One region of the Phycicoccus sp. M110.8 genome, then DNA from elsewhere that is predicted to be linked to it. Evidence: predicted binding sites of a transcription regulator. Region 1 holds the regulator's gene; each other region holds the start of a gene.
The links. Region 1 encodes LexA, which represses DNA repair genes until DNA is damaged. Its sites were predicted from a motif close to TCGAACANNTGTTCGA; they were not measured.
Positions count from the first base shown of each region.

Region 2: a site for LexA is predicted at 2,703-2,718, ahead of ruvC (crossover junction endodeoxyribonuclease RuvC). Genes of this name have one in related genera too.
Region 3: a site for LexA is predicted at 3,223-3,238, ahead of RKE38_RS15880 (YbaK/EbsC family protein). Genes of this name have one in related genera too.
Region 4: a site for LexA is predicted at 3,196-3,211, ahead of recA (recombinase RecA). Genes of this name have one in related genera too.

Region 1 covers NZ_JAWDIC010000002.1:116,194-121,080, forward strand. Annotated here, with positions in the region: gene fdh (formate dehydrogenase) at 1-1,810, opposite strand, end outside; gene RKE38_RS12035 (LysM peptidoglycan-binding domain-containing protein) at 2,023-2,421, opposite strand; gene lexA (transcriptional repressor LexA) at 2,704-3,429, shown strand; gene RKE38_RS12045 (DUF4259 domain-containing protein) at 3,525-3,944, opposite strand; gene RKE38_RS12050 (N-acetyltransferase family protein) at 4,027-4,545, opposite strand; gene RKE38_RS12055 (class I SAM-dependent methyltransferase) at 4,564-4,887, shown strand, end outside.
Region 2 covers NZ_JAWDIC010000004.1:426,915-431,801, reverse strand. Annotated here, with positions in the region: gene yajC (preprotein translocase subunit YajC) at 1-271, opposite strand, end outside; gene ruvB (Holliday junction branch migration DNA helicase RuvB) at 428-1,504, opposite strand; gene ruvA (Holliday junction branch migration protein RuvA) at 1,534-2,154, opposite strand; gene ruvC (crossover junction endodeoxyribonuclease RuvC) at 2,151-2,687, opposite strand; gene RKE38_RS17480 (YebC/PmpR family DNA-binding transcriptional regulator) at 2,814-3,575, opposite strand; gene pdxT (pyridoxal 5'-phosphate synthase glutaminase subunit PdxT) at 3,572-4,180, opposite strand; gene RKE38_RS17470 (GNAT family N-acetyltransferase) at 4,219-4,776, shown strand.
Region 3 covers NZ_JAWDIC010000004.1:102,139-107,025, forward strand. Annotated here, with positions in the region: gene RKE38_RS15860 (MFS transporter) at 1-551, opposite strand, end outside; gene RKE38_RS15865 (helix-turn-helix domain-containing protein) at 741-1,079, shown strand; gene RKE38_RS15870 (HAD-IIA family hydrolase) at 1,089-1,901, opposite strand; gene RKE38_RS15875 (VOC family protein) at 2,019-2,408, shown strand; gene RKE38_RS15880 (YbaK/EbsC family protein) at 2,535-3,095, opposite strand; gene RKE38_RS15885 (DUF6504 family protein) at 3,411-3,722, shown strand; gene RKE38_RS15890 (SAV_6107 family HEPN domain-containing protein) at 3,735-4,193, shown strand; gene RKE38_RS15895 (DNA polymerase III subunit alpha) at 4,190-4,887, shown strand, end outside.
Region 4 covers NZ_JAWDIC010000001.1:192,579-197,465, forward strand. Annotated here, with positions in the region: gene miaB (tRNA (N6-isopentenyl adenosine(37)-C2)-methylthiotransferase MiaB) at 1-975, opposite strand, end outside; gene RKE38_RS00955 (regulatory protein RecX) at 1,098-1,898, opposite strand; gene recA (recombinase RecA) at 1,930-3,000, opposite strand; gene RKE38_RS00965 (hypothetical protein) at 3,294-3,656, opposite strand; gene RKE38_RS00970 (DUF1876 domain-containing protein) at 3,808-4,077, shown strand; gene RKE38_RS00975 (ABC transporter ATP-binding protein) at 4,111-4,887, shown strand, end outside.

The sequences.
Region 1 (4,887 bases):
GACGCTGCATCTTGCCGTGCGCGGACCCCACCGCGGGGTTCTGCCCGAGCAGGAAGTAGCCCTCGACCTCGCCGTCCCGCATGGCCATGGTCGTCTGGTACGTCCCGTGGGCGCCGCTGAGCCGTGGCAGGTAGTCGTACGCCCAGTTGTTCTCCTTGGTCGCAGCGTCGCCCCACCACGCCTTGAGCAGGCTCACGGCATACGCGTCGGCGTTGGCCCAGAAGCCCTTCTGCTCCTTGTTGGCGATGGCGGCGACGTAGTCGTCCCAGGTGTCGTGGTTGCCCACCATTGGCATGGCGAGGTACCCCGGGAGGATGTTGTAGAGCGTGGGGATGTCGGTCGAGCCCTGGATGCTGGCGTGTCCGCGCAGCGCCATCACCCCGCCTCCGGGCCGCCCCATGTTGCCCAGCAGGAGCTGGACGATGGCGGCGGTGCGGATGAACTGGGCACCGAGCGAGTGGTGCGTCCAGCCCACGGCGTAGACGAACGCCGAGGTGCGGTCCCGGCCGCTGTTCTCCGTGAGGGCCTTGGCGACGTAGTGGAAGTCCTCGACGCTGATCCCGCAGACCTCGGCCACCATCTCGGGGGTGTACCGCGAGTAGTGGCGCTTGAGCAGCTGGAACACGGTGTGCGGGTCCTGCAGCGTCTCGTCGCGCTTGACCCGGGCGTGCTCCAGGGCCGGGCCGCCGGAGCCGTGCTCGTCACCGGCCGAGCGCTTCGAGGCGGAGTGGCCGTGCTCGTGCGTCGCCGCGGGGCCGCCGATGGTGCCGGGCGAGGCGTCCGGCGTCTCACCCTCGGTGGCGTACGCCCAGCTCGAGGAGTCGTAGTTGCCCAGCTCGTCGTCGTAGCCGGAGAACAGGCCGTCGAGGTCCTCGGTGTCCTTGAAGTCCTCGCTGACGATGGTTGCCGCGTTGGTGTACGCGACGACGTACTCCTTGAAGTACAGCTCGTTCGTGAGGATGTGGTTGATCAGGGCACCGAGGAAGGCCACGTCGCTGCCGGCACGGATCGGCACGTGCTTGTCCGAGGTCGCCGACGTGCGGGTGAACCGCGGGTCGATGTGGATGACCTTGGCGCCGCGCAGGCGCGCCTCGCTCACCCACTGGTAACCCACCGGATGGCACTCGGCCATGTTGGAGCCCTGGATGACGATGCAGTCGGCGTTGGCCAGGTCCTGCAGGTACTGCGTCGCGCCACCGCGACCGAACGAGGACCCCAGACTGGGGACCGTGGAGGAGTGTCAAATACGGGCCTGGTTCTCGATCTGGATCGCGCCCGCGGCGGTGAAGAGCTTCTTGATCAGGTAGTTCTCCTCATTGTCGAGGGTGGCTCCCCCGAGCGAGGCGATGCCCATGGTTCGGCGCAGCGGACGGCCGTGCTCGTCGGCGTCCTGCCACGTGCGGCGGCGGGTCTCGACGAACCGGTCGGCGATCATGTCGATCGCGGTGTCGCGGTCCATGCGCTCCCACTCGGTGCCGTTCGGGCGCCGGTAGAGCACGTGGGTCTGGCGGGCGGGGCTGTTGACGAGCTGCTCGCTGGCCGACCCCTTGGGGCACAGCCGCCCGCGCGAGATCGGGGAGTCCGGGTCGCCCTCGATCTGCACGACCTTCTCGTCCTTGACGAACACCTTCTGGCCGCAGCCGACGGCGCAGTAGGGGCAGACCGACTGCACGACCCGGTCCGCCGTCGACGTGCGCGGGGTCATGGACCGGGTGCGCGCGGACGTGACGGCCGGGCCCCGGCCGAGCAGGTCACCACTGCGGACCTGTCGGAGCACAGGCCAATCCAGGAAGGTCTTCCTCGAGCTCATGTTCAGCCTCCTTGCGGCGACCATATCTCCGGGTCCGCGACGGCGCACTCCCGACGAAGCGGACGCGTCGTCACGACCCGGCAGCCGGCCATCAGAGGGTGTCGACACAGGTACAGCTGTGCGTGTCGACGCAGGTCAGCGGAGCGGCGTCCGGCCCCGACTGGCCCGCTACCAACCCTCTGCGCGGGCGTCCCCTCCCCCGGAGGCCGACCTCAGCGGACGGCGGGGATGAGCAGGATCTGACCCGCGTGGACCTGGTCGGAGGCGAGGTCGTTGGCGACCTGGATGCGGGCGACGGCGTCGGCCACCGGGAGACCGGGAAGCTGCGTCGCGGCGACCTCCGAGAGGGTCTGCCCCGAGCGCACGGTGGTGGAGTGGTCGATGGTCGTGGCCGACGCACCACCGGAGAAGGCGGCCACGGCGATGGCGACGAGCGCCACCAGCACGGTCAGGGTGATGGCGAGCCGTCCGGCGCGGGTCAGGCGCAGCGGTGCTGGCGCTGGGACGCGGACCTCGTCGCCGCACGGCACCGAGACCAGGTGCGGGCGTGCGGGTCGGCGCGGCTCGCGCACCGGCGCGGCGGTGACGTCCCAGGCGACTGCTGCACTCATCGGGTCCTCCATCGTCATGGTCCTCGAACAGGTGTCCGAAGGCCGTAGGTTGCCAGTTCTAGCACGCATGTTCGAATGCTTCAAGACACGCGTCGAACACATGTTTGGAAACTGTGTTCGAACGCCATACGCTGTGCCCACGTCGAGGAGCACACCAGAGGGCACTGACAACGCTCCGTCCCGGAGCGGCCCGAGCCGGCTTCGAGACGGCCCCGAGACGTCGGAGCACCCGGCGCACGCGGCCGGGCACACGGCACCTGACCTGCAGAAACGAGGAGCGGCATGAGCGGCGACAACGTCAAGGAACTCCCCGACCGCGACCGCGGCGACGGCCTGACCGTCCGCCAGCGCAAGGTCCTGGAGGTCATCCGCAACTCGGTCGACCGACGGGGCTACCCGCCGAGCCTGCGCGAGATCGGCGAGGCCGTCGGCCTGACGTCACCGAGCTCGGTCGCGCACCAGCTGGCCACCCTCGAGCGCAAGGGCTACCTGCGCCGCGACCCGAACCGGCCCCGGGCCATCGAGGTCGTCTCCCCCGACGCCGGCGCCGACGGCCGTGGCTACCGCGGCGGCGCGGCCCCGCAGGACGAGGTCGCCGAGTTCGACGAGACCGGCATGGGCGACGCCCGCCCCGAGGCCTCCTACGTCCCGGTGCTGGGCCGGATCGCCGCCGGCGTGCCGATCACCGCGGAGGAGTCGGTCGAGGAGGTCTTCCCCCTGCCGAAGCAGATCGTCGGCGAGGGCTCGCTGTTCCTGCTCAAGGTCGTCGGGGACTCGATGATCGACGCGGCGATCTGCGACGGCGACTGGGTGGTCGTCCGCCAGCAGCCCACGGCCGACAACGGCGACATCGTCGCGGCAATGCTGGACAACGAGGCGACGGTCAAGACGTTCAAGCGCCGCGACGGCAAGGTCTGGCTGCTCCCCCACAACCCGGCGTTCGAGCCGATCGACGGCGACCACGCGACGATCCTCGGCAAGGTCACAGCGGTCCTGCGCCGCGTCTGACCCGGGGCCTGCGCCGCGTCTGACCCGAGCCGTGCGCCGCGTGCCGCGTCACCGACCACCGTGCGGATCAGTGACGTGGCACTCGGCTGACGCCCTCAGCTCTCGTCGCCCAGCGCGTCGAGGTAGTGCGTGAGGCGGGCGGTGAACTTCTCGCCGCCGTCGCCGTCGGCCCACAGCTCCCACAGCTCGTTGTCGTCCGAGCGCAGGGCCCGGTGCAGCGCCTGGGTGGCCAGCTCCTCGAGGCGCTCGTCGATGTCGAGCGGGTCCTCGTCGACCCAGCGAGGGACGTTGCGCTCCCCCACCACCGACTCGGGGTCGTCGCAGGCCGACACGATGACGGCCGCGGCGATCGCCTCCGACATCACCGGCGCCTCGATGTAGTCGCGGGCGCGGACGACCCGGCCCAGCGCCGACTCCACCCGCTCCCTGCGCCCCTCGGGGTCGGACTCCTCGAGGTCGTCGAGGAAGTCCAGTGCGTCGTCGTTCTCGAACGGTCCCGCACCCGTCGCACCCATGGGTTCGCCTCCCACGTCTCGCACCAACCTGTTCGGCACGAGAGTGCCAAGACCGAGCCGTCTGCGCCAGCCCTCTCCTGGGTCAGGCGAGCCGTTGGTACCAGACGGTGTCGACCCAACGGCCGAACTTGTTCCCCACCTCCCGCAGGACCCCCACGCGCTCGAAGCCGAACGCCACGTGGAGCGCCTCGCTGGCCTCGTTCGGCTGGGCGATGACCGCGAGCTGCGTGTGCACGGACGGCTCGGCGTCCAGCCGGGCCAGCAGCGCGGCATACAGGCTCCGGGCGACGCCACGCCCTCGGGCGGAGGCGTCGACGTAGACCGACACCTCCTTGGTGCCCGCGTAGGCGGGACGCGGGCGGAAGGGCCCGGAGAACGCGTAGCCGACCACCTCCTCGTCGAGGCACGCGACGAGGACCACGTCGCCGGGGCCGGTCGCGGCCAGCTTCTCGCCGAGGTATGCCGCGCCGCGCTCCTGGGTGTCGAACGTCGCCACCGACGTGCGCACCTGCTCGTCGTAGATCGCGGCCATCGCTGGCAGGTCGGACGGCGTGGCGTCGCGGACCGTGACAGGCCCGGGTGCGGTGGCGGGGGCGGACATATCGGCGATGCTAGGGGGATGAGCGAGGAACGCGGCCACGAGCACCGACCGTCGGGCAGCGCGCCGGGCGGCAGCGGCGGCGAGCGCCGGAGGATGTGGGACGAGCGGTATGCCGCGACCGGCCGCGTCTGGAGCGCGGAGCCGAACGCCGAGGTGGAGCGCATCATCGGCGACTGGGAGCCGGGACGGGCCCTCGACCTCGGGGCGGGCGAGGGGCGGCACGCGGTGTGGCTGGCTGCCAAGCGGTGGCGCGTCACCGCGGTCGACTTCTCGGCCGTTGGCCTGGCCAAGGGCGAGAAGGAGTCCGCCGCCCGCGGGCTGCGGGTCGACTGGGTGGTCGCG
Region 2 (4,887 bases), on a different contig from region 1:
AGGGCGCGGTCGTCCTGGTGCCGATCGCACGCCGGTCGAAGCGGACGGTGACCCCCGGGCTGACCTCGAGGGTGACGACGGTGTCGTCGAGGGAGGTGATGCGGCCGAAGAGGCCGGACGTCGTGCACACCTCGTCGCCCACGGACAGCCCGGCCTGCAGGTTCTGCGTCTCCCGCTGGCGGCGCCGCTGGCTGAACACCATGAAGGCGATCAGCGCGACCGGCAGGAGGAAGATGAGCAGGCTGGACGCGGACGAGCCGCCGTTCGACATGGGAAAGGTCCTTCGGGCAGGGTGCTTGGACGCGCCGGGCTGGGCGACCGCCCGAGTGTAGGTGACACCGGGCATACCGACCAACGTGGCCCGCGGGGGTCGCGTTCCAATCGTGACCTACGCGAAGGCTGCCCACCAGGGGCACCCGAGGCACGCTCAGGCGCCGAAACGGCCCTCGCCGTCGAGCGGCAGCGGCACCTGGACGTCGGCGCCGGCCGGGGGCGTGAGGCCCAGGTGCGCCCAGGCCAGCGCGGTCGCGGCCCGGCCCCGGGGCGTACGCGTCACGAGCCCCTCGCGCACGAGGAACGGTTCGGCGACGGTCTCGACGGTGTCCGCCTCCTCCCCCACGGCCACGGCCAGGGTGGACAGGCCCACGGGTCCGCCGGCGAAGCGGCGGCACAGCGCGTCGAGCACGGCGCGGTCGAGCCGGTCGAGCCCGCGGTCGTCGACGTCGAAGAGGGCCAGTGCCGCGTGGGCGGCCTCCTCGTCGACCACGTCGCGGCCGTGCACCTGCGCCCAGTCCCGCACGCGCCGGAGCAGCCGGTTGGCGATGCGGGGTGTGCCGCGGGACCGCCGGGAGATCTCGAGGATGCCGGCCTCGTCGGCGCTCACGTCGAGCAGGCGCGCCGAGCGGTGCAGGATCGTCACGAGGTCGTCGGTCGCGTAGAAGTCGAGGTGGCCGGTGAACCCGAACCGGTCGCGCAGGGGCGCCGGCAGCAGGCCCGCCCGCGTCGTCGCGCCGACGACGGTGAAGGGCGGCAGCTCGAGCGGGATGGCGGTGGCTCCGGGGCCCTTGCCGACCACGACGTCCACCCGGAAGTCCTCCATCGCGAGATAGAGCATCTCCTCGGCGGAGCGGGACATGCGGTGGATCTCGTCGAGGAAGAGCACCTCGCCCTCGGACAGCGACGAGAGCACGGAGGCGAGGTCACCCGCGTGCTGGATCGCTGGACCGCTGGTGATGCGGATCGGACGCTCGAGCTCGGTGCCGATGAGCATCGCCAGGGTGGTCTTGCCGAGCCCGGGTGGCCCGGAGAGCAGGACGTGGTCGGGGGCGCTCCCCCGGCGTCGCGCCGCCTCGAGCACGAGGGAGAGCTGGTCGCGGACCCGGGTCTGGCCCGAGAACTCGCTGAGGCGCCGGGGACGCAGGGCGTTCTCGACGGTGCGCTCGTCGGCGTCGCTGCCCGGGTCGACGACGCGGGCGGTCGCGTCGACCGACCTGTCCTCGTACATCTCGGAGGAGAAGCCGTCGGCCACGGTGCTCACCGGCCCAGCTCGCGCAGGGCGGCACGGAGCATCGCCGAGACGTCGGGGTTCGCGCCGGCAGCGGCAGCACCGTCGGCGCCGTCCGCGACCCGGGCGACGGCGTCCTCGGCCTGCCTGGCGGTCCAGCCCAGCCCGGTCAGGGCCTCGGTCACCTGCTCGCGCCAGGGGGCCACCGCCCGGGCCACGGGCCCGCTGGTCGCGGCGGCGGTCGCCGTCGGCAGCCCGATCTTGTCGCGCAGCTCCAGGACCATCCGCTCGGCGCCCTTCTTGCCGATGCCGGGCACCTTGGTCAGGGCGGCGACGTCACCGCCACCGATGGCGGCCCGCAGCCGGTCGGGGGGCATGACGGAGAGCATGGCAAGCGCCAGTCGCGGGCCGACGCCGGACACGGTCTGGACCTGCTCGAAGACGTCGCGCTCGTCGTCGGTCGCGAAGCCGTAGAGCGTGAGGCTGTCCTCGCGCACGACCAGGGTGGTGGCCAGCGTGGCCTCCTGGCCCCGGTGGACGGACGCGGCGGTGGCGGGCGCGGTGTGCAGCAGCATGCCCACGCCGCCGACCTCGACGACGACGCGGTCGAGCCCGGCGTGCAGGACCGGCCCGCGGACGGAGGCGATCACGAGGACACCGCCTTGAGGCGGGCGCGCTCGGACGCCGCGGCGAGGGCGAGCCGGCGGTCACCGGCGCCGCGCCAGTGGTGGCAGATCGCCAGGGCGAGGGCGTCGGCGGCGTCGGCCGGCTTGGGGGCGACCTCGAGGGCGAGGATGCGGGTGACCATCGTGGTGACCTGTGCCTTGTCGGCGCGGCCCTGGCCGGTGACGGCGGCCTTGACCTCGCTGGGGGTGTGGGTGACGAGCGGCAGGCCTCGGCGTGCCGCCGCCAGGAGGACCAGGCCGGATGCCTGGGCGGTGGTCATGACGGTCGGGACGTGGTCGGCGGCGAAGACGCGCTCGAGCGCGATGGCGTCCGGCTCGAACCGGTCGAGCCAGGCGTCGAGCTGGTCCTGCAGGTAGACGAGCCGCTCCCCGGTGTCGCTGCCGCCGGGCGTGCGCACGACGCCCACGGCCACCATCGACAGGCGCCCGCCGCGGCTCCCGTCGACGACGCCGAGGCCGCACCGGGTGAGCCCCGGGTCGACACCGAGCACGCGCACGTCAGTCCCTTCCGTCCGAACAGGTGTTCGGTCGAACGCTACACACGACGGCGCCCGCTCCCCCGCAGTGACACGCGAGGGGCGGGCGCCGGTGTCCGCCTGGTCGGCCGCACGGGCCGGGGCGTCCTAGTCCTCGTCCTCGAGCTGGGCCAGGACGTCGTCCGGGATGTCGCCGTTGGCGAAGACGTCCTGCACGTCGTCGGAGTCCTCCAGGGCCTCGATGACGCGGATCATCCTGCGGGCGCCCTCGAGGTCGAGCGGCACCTGGAGGTTCGGGACCCACGAGGCCTCGGCCGAGTCGTACTCCACGCCGGCGTCCTGCAGGGCGGTCCGCACGGCGACGACGTCCGTCGCCTCGCTGACGATCTCCCAGGTGTCGCCGTTGTCGTTGACCTCGTCGGCCCCGGCGTCGAGGACGATCTCGAGGATGTCGTCCTCGCCCTGGCCCTCGGTCTTCGGGACGATGACGACGCCCTTGCGGTCGAAGACGTAGGCGACCGAGCCCGGGTCGGCGAGCTGGCCGCCGTTGCGGGTCAGCGCGGTGCGGACCTCGGCGGCCGCGCGGTTGCGGTTGTCGGTGAGGCACTCGATGAGGACGGCCACGCCACCGGGCGCGTAGCCCTCGTACGTGATGTTCTCCCAGTCGGCACCGCCGGCGGTCGCGCCGCTGCCGCGCTTGACGGCGTTGTCGATGTTGTTGTTCGGGACCGAGGACTTCTTCGCCTTCTGGATGGCGTCGTACAGCGTCGGGTTGCCCGCGGGGTCACCGCCGCCCTGGCGCGCCGCGACCTCGATGTTCTTGATGAGCTTGGCGAAGAGCTTGCCGCGCTTGGCGTCGATGGCAGCCTTCTTGTGCTTCGTGGTGGCCCATTTGCTGTGGCCGCTCATGCGTTGCCTCTCACGATCTCGACGAACAACTGGTGGAACCGGTGGTCACCGGTCACTTCCGGGTGGAAGGAGGTGGCCAGCAGGGCCCCCTGACGAACGGCGACGATCCTACCTGCGGCGGGACCCTCCTCGACGTGGGCCAGCACGTCCACCGCGTCGCCGACCTGCTCGACCCAGGGCGCCCGGATGAAGACCGCCCTCATGGGCGCGCCGCCGATGGCGTGGATGTGCAGGTCCTCCTCGAACGAGTCGACCTGGCGGCCGAACGCGTTGCGCCGCACCGTCATGTCGATGCCGCCGAGGGTCTGCTGGTCGGGGCGGGCGTCGGCGATGCGGTCGGCGAGCATGATCATCCCCGCGCACGAGCCGTATGCCGGCATACCCTCCGCGATCCGTGCGCGCAGCGGCTGGTGGAGGTCGAACGCGCGGACGAGCTTGTCCATGGTCGTGGACTCGCCGCCGGGCAGCACCAGCCCGTCCACCGCCTCGAGCTCGACCGTGCGCCGGACGGGGACGGCACGGGCGCCGGCGTCCTCGAGGGCGCGCAGGTGCTCGCGGACGTCGCCCTGGACGGCCAGGACACCGATCGTGGGCTGCGTGGTCACGGCGGGAATGCTACGACCGCCCTCCTAGGCTGGACCCCGTGCCCCTCCCCGACGTGCCGCAGCCCGGCGCCGTGCGCATCCGCGAGCGCACCCCCGACGACCTCCCCGCCCTCGCCCGCGCCCTCGCGGCGCAGCAGCCGCACACGGGGTACCCGCAGCGATGGCCGCTGCCCTGGCCGGTGGAGTCGTTCCTGCAGCGGCAGGGCGAGCTCGGCGCGTGGGTGGCCACGCTCGGTGACACCGACGTCCCCGTCGGCCACGTCTCGGTGACCGCGGTGGCCGGCGACGGCCCCGAGGTCGACGGCTGGGTCGCCGGGACCGGGCGGCCGGTCGAGGAGCTGGCCGCGGTGTCGGTCCTGTTCGTCGACCACGGGGTCTCCGGGCTGGGCGTGGGACGGGCGCTGCTGGAGGCGTCCGTCGCCTTCATCCGGCGCAGCGGCCGGGTGCCGGTGCTCGACGTGGTGCAGGAGACCGAGCGCGCGGTGCGGCTCTACCAGCGGGCGGGGTGGCAGGTGGTGGGCGAGGCGCGTCCGTCGTGGCTGCCCGACACCCACCGGCCCGTCCTGCTCATGGCGCTGCCCGACGCGGCCGGCTGACGCGGCCGCAGGACGCGTCGAGGGGCCACGACGGGCCGAGCGGACCGGAGTCCATCGGCCCGTCGTGACCCCTCGAGAGGTCAGCGGGCGGCCGGCGGCGCTGCCGCCGGC
Region 3 (4,887 bases), on a different contig from region 1:
AGCGGCAGCGCGTCGTGGGCACGGTCGAGCAGGGTGCCGGCGGCGAGTGCGCCGGCGGCCAGGCCGGCGAGCGGGGTGACGCTGTTGAGGGTCGCCGCGAGGCCGGCGCGGTGCTCGGGCTCGAGGTCGACGACGGCCGCGGACAGGGTCGACATGAGCAGTCCTGCGGCGACACCCTGGACGGCGCGGGAGGCCATCAGCGTCGGGACGTCCGTGGCGTGCCAGAAGCCGACCATGCTCGCTGCCAGGACGAGGAAGCCTGCGGCGAGGACGGGCCGGCGGCCGACGTGGTCGGACAGCGAGCCGGTGACCAGGAGCGTCCCGAGCAGGGTGAGGGCGTAGACGCCGAAGATGGTCGTCATCGTGCCGGCCGAGAAGCCGATCCGCGCCTGGAGCACCGGGTAGAACGGGGACGGCGCGCTGGCACCGACCATGAGGGCCACGACCGCCGCCAGGGCCAGGGGGAACCCGGCCGCCCGGCGGGCGCGGGCCGGGTCCAGGGTGCGGGCCCCGGTGGCCGTGGGGGAGTTCGTCGTGCTGGTCGCGCTCATGGGGAATGCCTTCCGGGCCCGGAAACGACGGTTCGAAACTTATCGAACAGTCGGCGACCGCCCGGCATTCCCTGCTGGGTCGCGGGGGTCCTCGGGGCGGCGCCGGTGTCGCGCCCGTTCCCTCCCCGTCGTCACGCCCGTCGTGGCGACCGCCGTCGCCCCCGCGCATGGTTCGAATAGGATCGAACCATGCCAGGGAGCACCGAGCTGCCCCATCCCGACCTTCGGGACGTGGCGCTGACCGACGTCCTGTTCGCCCTCAGCGACCCCTCGCGCCTGCGGATCGTCCGCGACCTCGCCGACGGGCCGCTGGAGATGGCGCAGTGCGGCGCGACCGACCCGGCCCTGCCGAAGTCGACCAAGTCCCACCTCATGAAGGTGCTGCGCGAGGCCGGCGTGGTGCGCAACGAGCCGCACGGCAGGCAGCGGCTGGTGTCGCTGCGCCGGGCCGAGCTGGACGAGGCGTTCCCGGGGCTGCTCGACAGCGTGCTCGCGGCCGACCCCGAGAGGGACCGCCCGCGACGCTAGGCGGCGGGGCTAGGCGGCGGGGCCGGTGAGGGGGCGCAGCTCGCCCACGAGCGGGACGAGGTCGGCGATCGAGTCGACCACCCGGGTCGGCTGGTAGGGGAAGGTGTCGACCTGGTCGGGGGAGGTCGACCCGGTGAGCACCAGGACCGTCCGCAGGCCGGCCTCGAGGCCACTGATGACGTCGGTGTCCATCCGGTCGCCCACCATGACGGTCGACTCGCTGTGCGCGTCGATGCGGTTGAGGGCGCTGCGCATCATGAGCGGGTTCGGCTTGCCGATGTAGTAGGGCTGGCGACCGGTCGCGGCGCTGATGAGGGCCGCCACCGACCCGGTCGCGGGCAGGGTGCCCTGCTGGCTGGGACCGCTGACGTCCGGGTTCGTCGCGATGAACCGCGCGCCGCCCTCGACCAGCCGGATCGCCTTGGTGATGGCCTCGAAGGAGTAGGTGCGGGTCTCGCCGAGCACGACGTAGTCCGGGTCGCGCTCGGTCATCGTGTAGCCGACCTCGTACAGCGCGGTGGTGAGCCCGGCCTCGCCCACGACGAACGCGCTCCCGTGCGGTCGCTGGTCGTCCAGGAACTGGGCGGTCGCGAGCGCGGAGGTCCAGATGGCCTTCTCGGGCACGTCGATCCCGCTGGCCCGCAGCCGGGCGCGCAGGTCCCGCGGGGTGTAGATCGAGTTGTTGGTCAGCACCAGGAAGCGCCGGCCGCTGTCGACGAGCGCCTGGACGAACTCGGCGGCTCCGGGGATGGCGTTCTCCTCGTGCACGAGGACGCCGTCCATGTCGGTGAGCCAGCACTCGACCGGCCGGGGTGAGGTCATGGGCTCATTGTGCCCAGCCCGTCTCACCCTTGTGGCGGAGCGCCACGGGTCGGGCGCGGCGCATGCTGGAGGTGGCCTGCGACCGCCGGGGCCGCAGCCGCACGAGGAGGTCTGCTCATGTCCCTCGCCACGAGCTCGATCGCGACGATGCTGCCCGTCACGGACACCGGTCGCGCCCGGGAGTTCTACGACCGTCTCGGCCTGCCGTTCCAGGGGGCGAACGACGAGGGTAGCCTGCTGTACGGGCTCGCGGGCGGCATGGTGCTCATGCTGCTGCCGCGTGAGGCGGGGACGCAGAACCCGAGCACCGCGCTCAGCTGGGAGGTGCCCGACGTCGCCGCGGAGGTGCGCGACCTCGAGGCGCGCGGGGTCGTGTTCGACGACTACGACCTGCCCGGCCTCACCACGGTGGACCACATCGCGACGACCGGTGCGGAGCGGGCCGCGTGGTTCCGCGACCCGGACGGCAACGTGCTCTGCGTGCACGAGGGTCCGCCCCCGGCCTGACCGCTGTGCTCGAGGTCTGACCGCTGCGCGCAGGGTCTTTGAAGGGTTTGCGCTCCTCAGAGGGTGCAAAGCCATCAAAGACCCCTCGGGGACCGCGTATGCCGTGCGGCCGGCGGGGCGGTGGGGTCAGGCGACCTCGATGGCGCGCCCGGCGGTGACCCGGAGCAGCTCCTCGTAGGTGGTGCGGAAGACGGTGTGGCTGTGGCCGGCTGCGGCCCAGACGTACCGGTACCGGCTCAGCGAGACGTCGACGTACGTCGGGACGGGCTGGAGGTGGCCCACGGGGGCGACGCCGCCGATCGCGAAGCCCGTGCTCTCGCGGACGAAGTCGGCGTCGGCCCGCTCGAGGTGCGCGACGTCGTCGACGAGGTCGGCCACCTTCACCAGGTCGACCCGGTGAGCGCCCGACGTCAGGACGAGGACGGCGGAGGTCCCGCCCGAGGCGCAGGTCGCCCGGAACACCAGCGAGTTGGCGATCTCCGCCGGGGTGATCCCGAGGGCGCTCGCGGCGGCGGCCGCGGTGCGGACGGCGTCCGGGAGCGTGACGACCTCGGGGACCACGTGGTGCACCGCGAGCGCCGCCAGGACGCGCTGCACGCCGGGGTGGCCGCTCAGGTCCGGGGCCGGGCCGGAGGGGCGGCCGGCGGTCGGGCTGGGCGCCGGGGGCGGGGGCGCGTCGGGCGGCATGCTCGAAGAGTAGGGCTGGGGGGAGGAGGCCACCAGCCTTGCCGACGCCCGTCTCACGGTGGGACCGGGACGGGTTCCGAGGTTCGCCTTGACGGCCTGTCCGAGGCCGGGTGTACCGTTCTGGTTATCGAACAGATGTTCGAATGCCGGGTCCGGACGACCGGCGACCCGCGGTTCCCGGCCCTGGTGCCCGAGCCGCTCGTCGCCACCGGGCCACGGCCGGCCCTGGCCCCGTGGCCGGCGCCTCGACCCCGCCGGTCGGGGCCAGGGCCCCACCTCATCCCATCCTGCCCCGAGCGAAGGAGCCATGCCGTGGTGCGCCGGTACGAAGAGCCGATCGAGGTCCGCGAGAGCACCGACGGGGGTGGCACCGCGGTGGCCACGCACCCGGACGCGTTCGTGTGGCGCGGCCGGCTCTACGTCGTGCGCACCGTCCTGGACTCCTGGCAGGAGCGCCGGCCGTGGTGGCGCGACGCCCGGGAGGGCGCCGACGTGCTCACCGACGCCCGCGAGCGCCGGGTGTGGCGGGTGGAGGCCAGCGCGGGTCGCACCGCCGGGGTGGGTGTCTACGACCTCGGCGACGACCCGGCCGGCCCGGGCTGGCGCCTGCTGCGGGTCGCGGACTGAGGACGGCTGACGATGACTCCCACCCCCACCCCGGTCCCGAGTGCTGCGGCGAGCGCCCTCGACCTGCTCGACCGCTCCCGGCACTCCCTGCTCGAGGCCTGCCACACCCGCGACATCGTCCAGCGCCACCGCCAGGCCCAGCTCGCGGCCCTGCGTGCTGCCGCCGCCGTGGTCGCCGCCCGCACCCGTCCCGGTGGCCCCGCCGGTCCGCGCAGCCTCTGGGAGCTGGTGCCGTCGGTCGCGCCCGAGCTCGCCGAGTGGGCCGGCTTCTTCGAGCTGGTCGCGGCCCGGCCCGGCCCGCACACCGCCCGCGAGGCCGACGACCTGCTGCGCCAGTCCGAGACGTTCCTCGAGCTGGTGTGCCGCGCCCTCGGCCTGCCGGTCGCCTCCGTCGACCGCGACGTGCTCGTGCCCACCGTCGCGGCGTCCGCGGCATCCGGGGCGCCGGTGCGGGGAGGGGGGTCGCCGTGACCGACTTCGTCCACCTCCACGTCGCCTCGGGGTTCTCGATGCGCTACGGCACCGCCACGCCCGAGGCGATCGTCGAGCGGGCTGCCCAGCACCGCCAGCCGGTGCTCGCGCTCACCGACCGCGACGGGCTCTACGGCGCGGTCCGGTTCGTCCGGGCGGCCACCGCCGCCGGCATCTCCCCGGTGCTCGGGGTCGACCTCGCAGTCGGCCCCGAGCCGGACCGGCCCGGCGCGTCCCGGGGCGGTCCCGACGACCCGGCCGGGGGCGGACGCCGACCCGTCGACCGGACGCTCGCCGACCGGGTGCTCGCCGATGCCGCTCGCGAGGGCGGGCACCCGGCATACCTGCCACCGTCGGCCCGGCCCCGCACCCCGGTGCGCGGCGGTGCGGTGGTCGACCCGCGCCACCCGCGCGTCACCGTGCTCGCCCGCGGCCGGGCGACGGGGCTGCCCGGGGGTGTCGGGTATGCCGCGCTGTGCCGGCTCGTCACCGACACCCACCTGCGCGGGGAGCGGGGGACCCCGGTGACCTCGCTCGACACCGTCGCCGCGCGCTGCACGGCCCCCGACGGCCACCCCAGCCCGCTCGTCGTCCTGCTCGGCCCCGACTCCGACGTGGGGCGGGCGGTCCTCGCCGGGCGGCCCGACCGGGCCCGGGCGCTGCTCGCCCGGTGGCAGCACCGGCTGCCGCCCGG
Region 4 (4,887 bases), on a different contig from region 1:
CCCCGGGAAGCCGACGATGATGTCGGTCGTGATCGCGGCATCCGGGATCTGCGCCCGGACCTTGTCGAGGATGCCGAGGAACTTGGCGCTGCGGTAGGAGCGGCGCATGTCCTTGAGCACCTTGTCCGAGCCGGACTGCAGCGGCATGTGCAGGCTCGGCATGACGTTGGGGGTCTCGGCCATCGCGGCGATGACGTCGTCGGTGAAGGCCGCCGGGTGCGGGCTGGTGAAGCGCACCCGCTCCAGGCCGTCGATCTCGCCGCAGGCCCGCAGCAGCTTGCCGAACGCGAGCCGGTCGCCGAACTCGACGCCGTAGGTGTTGACGTTCTGCCCGAGCAGGGTGACCTCGACGACGCCTTGGTCGACGAGCGCCTGCACCTCGGCGAGCACGTCGCCGGGGCGGCGGTCGGCCTCCTTGCCGCGCAGGCTGGGGACGATGCAGAACGTGCAGGTGTTGTTGCACCCCACCGAGATCGACACCCAGCCGGCGTAGGCGGAGTCGCGGCGCGTGGGCAGGGTCGAGGGGAAGACCTCGAGGCTCTCGAGGATCTCGACCTCGGCGCGCTTGTTGTGGCGGGCGCGGTCGAGCAGGGCCGGGAGGCTGCCGATGTTGTGGGTGCCGAAGACGACGTCGACCCACGGGGCCCGCTGCACGATGGTCGAGCGGTCCTTCTGGGCCATGCAGCCACCGACCGCGATCTGCATGTCGGGGTTGCGGGTCTTGGCGGGACGCAGCTGGCCGAGGTTGCCGTAGAGCTTGTTGTCGGCGTTCTCGCGGACAGCGCAGGTGTTGAAGACGACGACGTCGGCGGCCTCGGGCCGCTCCCCCGCGGGGAGGCTGTTGACGTCGACGTAGCCGGCGGTCTCGAGCAGGCCGGCGAGCCGCTCGGAGTCGTGGACGTTCATCTGGCACCCGTGGGTGCGCACGTCGTAGGTCTTCGCTCCGGCGGTGGGGGTGGCAACTGTGGTCGTCATCGCACCGACAAGGGTACGTGCTCCCCACCGCTGCGTATGCCGGGTCGGCGCCGGCACACTGCGATGCCGGGCTCGATCCGGCGCCGGGGTCGGTCCGGGGCCGGGTCGGCGCCCGGCGACGGTCAGTCGCGCTGGTGCTCGGGGGCCCCGCGGACGGCCTCGCGGATGACCTGCATGGACAGGTCGCCCGGGTAGCCCTTGCGGGCGAGCATGCCGGCGAGCCGGCGGGTCTGCACCGTGGCGTCGAGCCCGTGCATGGTCCGGAGCTTCTTGGCGACCAGGCGCTCGGCCTGCTCGCGCTCGTCCTCGGGGCGGACCTCCTCGAGGGCGGCCTGCGCCGTCTCGTCGTCGACGCCCTTGGTGCGCAGCTCGCGCGCCAGCGCGCGTTTGGCGAGCCCCCGGCTGGCCTGCTGGGAGCGGACCAGCATCCCGGCATAAGCCTCGTCGTCGATGAGGCCCACCTCGGTCATGCGGTCGAGGACACGCTCGGCGACGTCGTCGGCGCAGCCACGCTGGCGCAGCTTGTCGGCCAGCTGCTTGCGGCTGCGCGGCGCCATCGCCAGCTGGCGCAGGACGATCTGCCGTGCGACGTCCTCGGCATCCGGCTCGCCGTCACGAGTCGTGGGGTCGGACTCGGGGTCGCCCGGGATGGGCTGCCACGCCCGCGGTCGGCGCTCTCGGCTCTCTGGCCGCTCTCGGCGCTTCGGCCTGGACGCCGTACGGGGCTCCCGGGGCGCGTCGGGCTCCCAGATCGCACCCGGCTCCGCAGCGGCGCCCGTGCCCGCGTCCGCACCTCGTTCCGCAGGGGCACCCGGTTCGGACGCCGTGGGCGGGACGTCGCCGAACCACGAGGGTCCGTGGGACGACGTCGCGGCCTGGGCTGCCTCGAGGGCAGCCCAGGCCGCGGCACGCTTGTCAGTCATGATCGGTGACTGGTGGAGCGGTCAGGTCCGGTCAGAACTCGACCGGCACCTCGGGGACGACCTCGGCCGGCTTGTCGACCTGCGGGCCGACGCCCAGCTTCTCCTTGATCTTCTTCTCGATCTCGTTGGCGAGGTCGGGGTTGTCCTTGAGGAAGTTGCGGGCGTTCTCCTTGCCCTGCCCGAGCTGGTCGCCGTCGTAGGTGTACCAAGCGCCGGACTTGCGGACGAACCCGTGCTCGACACCCATGTCGATGAGGCCGCCCTCACGCGAGATGCCCTGCCCGTAGAGGATGTCGAACTCGGCCTGCTTGAACGGCGGGGACACCTTGTTCTTGACGACCTTGACGCGGGTGCGGTTGCCGACCGGCTCGCTGCCGTCCTTGAGGGTCTCGATCCGGCGGACGTCGAGGCGGACCGAGGCGTAGAACTTCAGCGCCTTGCCACCGGTCGTCGTCTCCGGCGAGCCGAACATGACGCCGATCTTCTCGCGGAGCTGGTTGATGAAGATCGCGGTCGTGCCGGTGGTGTTGAGCGCACCGGTGATCTTGCGCAGCGCCTGCGACATCAGGCGCGCCTGGAGGCCGACGTGGCTGTCACCCATCTCGCCCTCGATCTCGGCGCGCGGCACGAGCGCCGCCACCGAGTCGATGACGATGATGTCGAGGGCGCCGGAGCGGATCAGCATGTCGGCGATCTCGAGCGCCTGCTCACCGGTGTCGGGCTGGGACACGAGGAGGGCGTCGGTGTCGACGCCGAGCTTCTTGGCGTACTCGGGGTCGAGGGCGTGCTCGGCGTCGATGAACGCCGCGATGCCGCCGTTGCGCTGGGCGTTGGCCACGGCGTGCAGGGCGACGGTCGTCTTGCCCGAGGACTCCGGGCCGTAGATCTCGACGACGCGGCCGCGCGGCAGCCCGCCGATGCCCAGTGCGACGTCGAGGGAGATCGACCCGGTGGGGATGACCTCGATGGGGGGTCGGACGTCGTCGCCGAGGCGCATGACCGCGCCCTTGCCGAAGTTCTTCTCGATCTGACCCATGACGGTGTCGAGGGACCTTGCCTTCTGGTCCAGTCCCACTGCTGAGGGGTTGGTCGGTGCGGCCATCTTCGCCACGCTTCCTTCTTTCGTCTCGTGTCGGGCGCGCCTGCCGTCGACCCTGCTGCAGCCTGGGCTCTGGTTGGCCTCGCACTCTCCTGCGTTCGGGTCAGACGCTAGGTGTCGGCACCGACAGCCGTCGCGAGGCCGAGTGCGGGCCTGTGGACGGTCGGTCTGGCGGGACGCCACCTGTGGAGAAACCTACCGAACACGTGTTCGAAAGTCGCGCACGTGCGCGGCCGACACGCCGGTCGCCCCCCGACGGACCCGACGTGCCGGCCGCAGTCCCTGCTGCCGCCTCCTCAGCGGGTGACGGCGTCCCGCGCCCGGACCATGGCCTGGCGCAAGTCGTCGAACGCGTGCTCGACGCCGGACGTGACGGCCTCGACCGCCTCCTCCGCGGCCTCGCCCCGGTTCTCCACCCGAGCCCGCGCCTTCGCGATCCGGTGCCGGACGTCGGCGAGCGCCGCCGCGAGCCGCTCGTCGGCCTCCATGCGCCCGAGGTGGTACTGCAGCTCGAGGTCGTCGAGCCGGCCGGCCCACTGCTCGATCCGCGTGCGCGCCAGCTCGATCCGCAGGCCGACGATCTCCGCCTGCAGCGCGTCGATCCGATCCCGGGTCGCCGTCTCGTCCTTGGCCGTGCGGTCGTCCTTCTCCGCGGTCATGTCCTCGTTCCTCTCCGGTTCGGCGGGCGCCGGACCCCGGCACCTCTTCCATGCTGGGAGCCGCCCCCGACCCGGAACAGGGACTTCGGACCCGGGTGGGCGACCGGCGCCCGGTGGAGCGTGGGCGTGAGCCCGCACCGAGGAGGACGCCATGACGCACGACGGCACGTGGGAGATCTCGATCTCCCTCGACGAGCACGACGGACGCACCCGCGCGGAGGTCCGGCTGCACACGCACGGCGGCACCCACTTGCGCGGCGTCGGGTGGGCCGACCGCAACCCCAAGGACCCCGAGGTGCCCCAGATCGGCGAGGAGCTCGCCGTGTCGCGCGCGCTCTCCGAGCTGGCCCACGAGCTCCTGCAGAGCACGGCGGACGACATCGCCGCCTCGCTGCACCACCCGGTGACCCTGCGCCGCTGACGCCGCAGCAGACCCACCGACCCCTTCTCCGCCATGAGCGCCCCGGCCGGCACCCCGTCACACGAGCACGTCCTGGTCGCCCAGCACCTGACGCGCAGTTTCGGCGACCGGGTGGCAGTGGACGACGTCTCGTTCCACATCGCGCCCGGCGAGGCCTACGGGCTCCTCGGCCCCAACGGGGCCGGCAAGACCACGACGATCCGGCTCGTGTGCGGGCTGCTCACCCCCGACGCGGGGTCGGTGGAGGTGACGGGCATCCCGGTCAGCGCCGGCGCGACCCGCGCCAAGGCCCGCATCGGCTACGTCCCGCAGGACGTCTCGCTCTACCCGGACCTCACCGCCCGGGAGAACCTCGCCTTCTTCGGCCGGCTCTACCGGCTCTCGGGGTCGACGCTGCGCGCCCGCGTGGACGAGGTGCTCGACCTGGTGGACCTGCGCGACCGGGGCGACGACCGGGTCGAGTCCTACAGCGGCGGTATGCGGCGCCGGCTCAACATCGGCGCGAGCCTGCTGCACCGGCCCGAGCTGCTCGTCCTCGACGAGCCCACCGTCGGGGTGGACCCGCAGAGCCGCCACGCGATCATGGAGAGCATCCGCGCGCTCGGCTCCTCCGGCCTCGCCGTGCTCTACACGACGCACTACATGGAGGAGGCGGAGCGCCTCTGCGACCGGGTCGCCATCATCGACCGTGGACGCCTCGTCGCCGAGGGCACGCGCCGCGAGCTCGTTGCCCGGGTGGGCGAACGCGACCGGATCCTGTTGTCCGCCAGTGGTTCCCTGGCCACGTTCGCGGAGACGTGCCGGTCGATG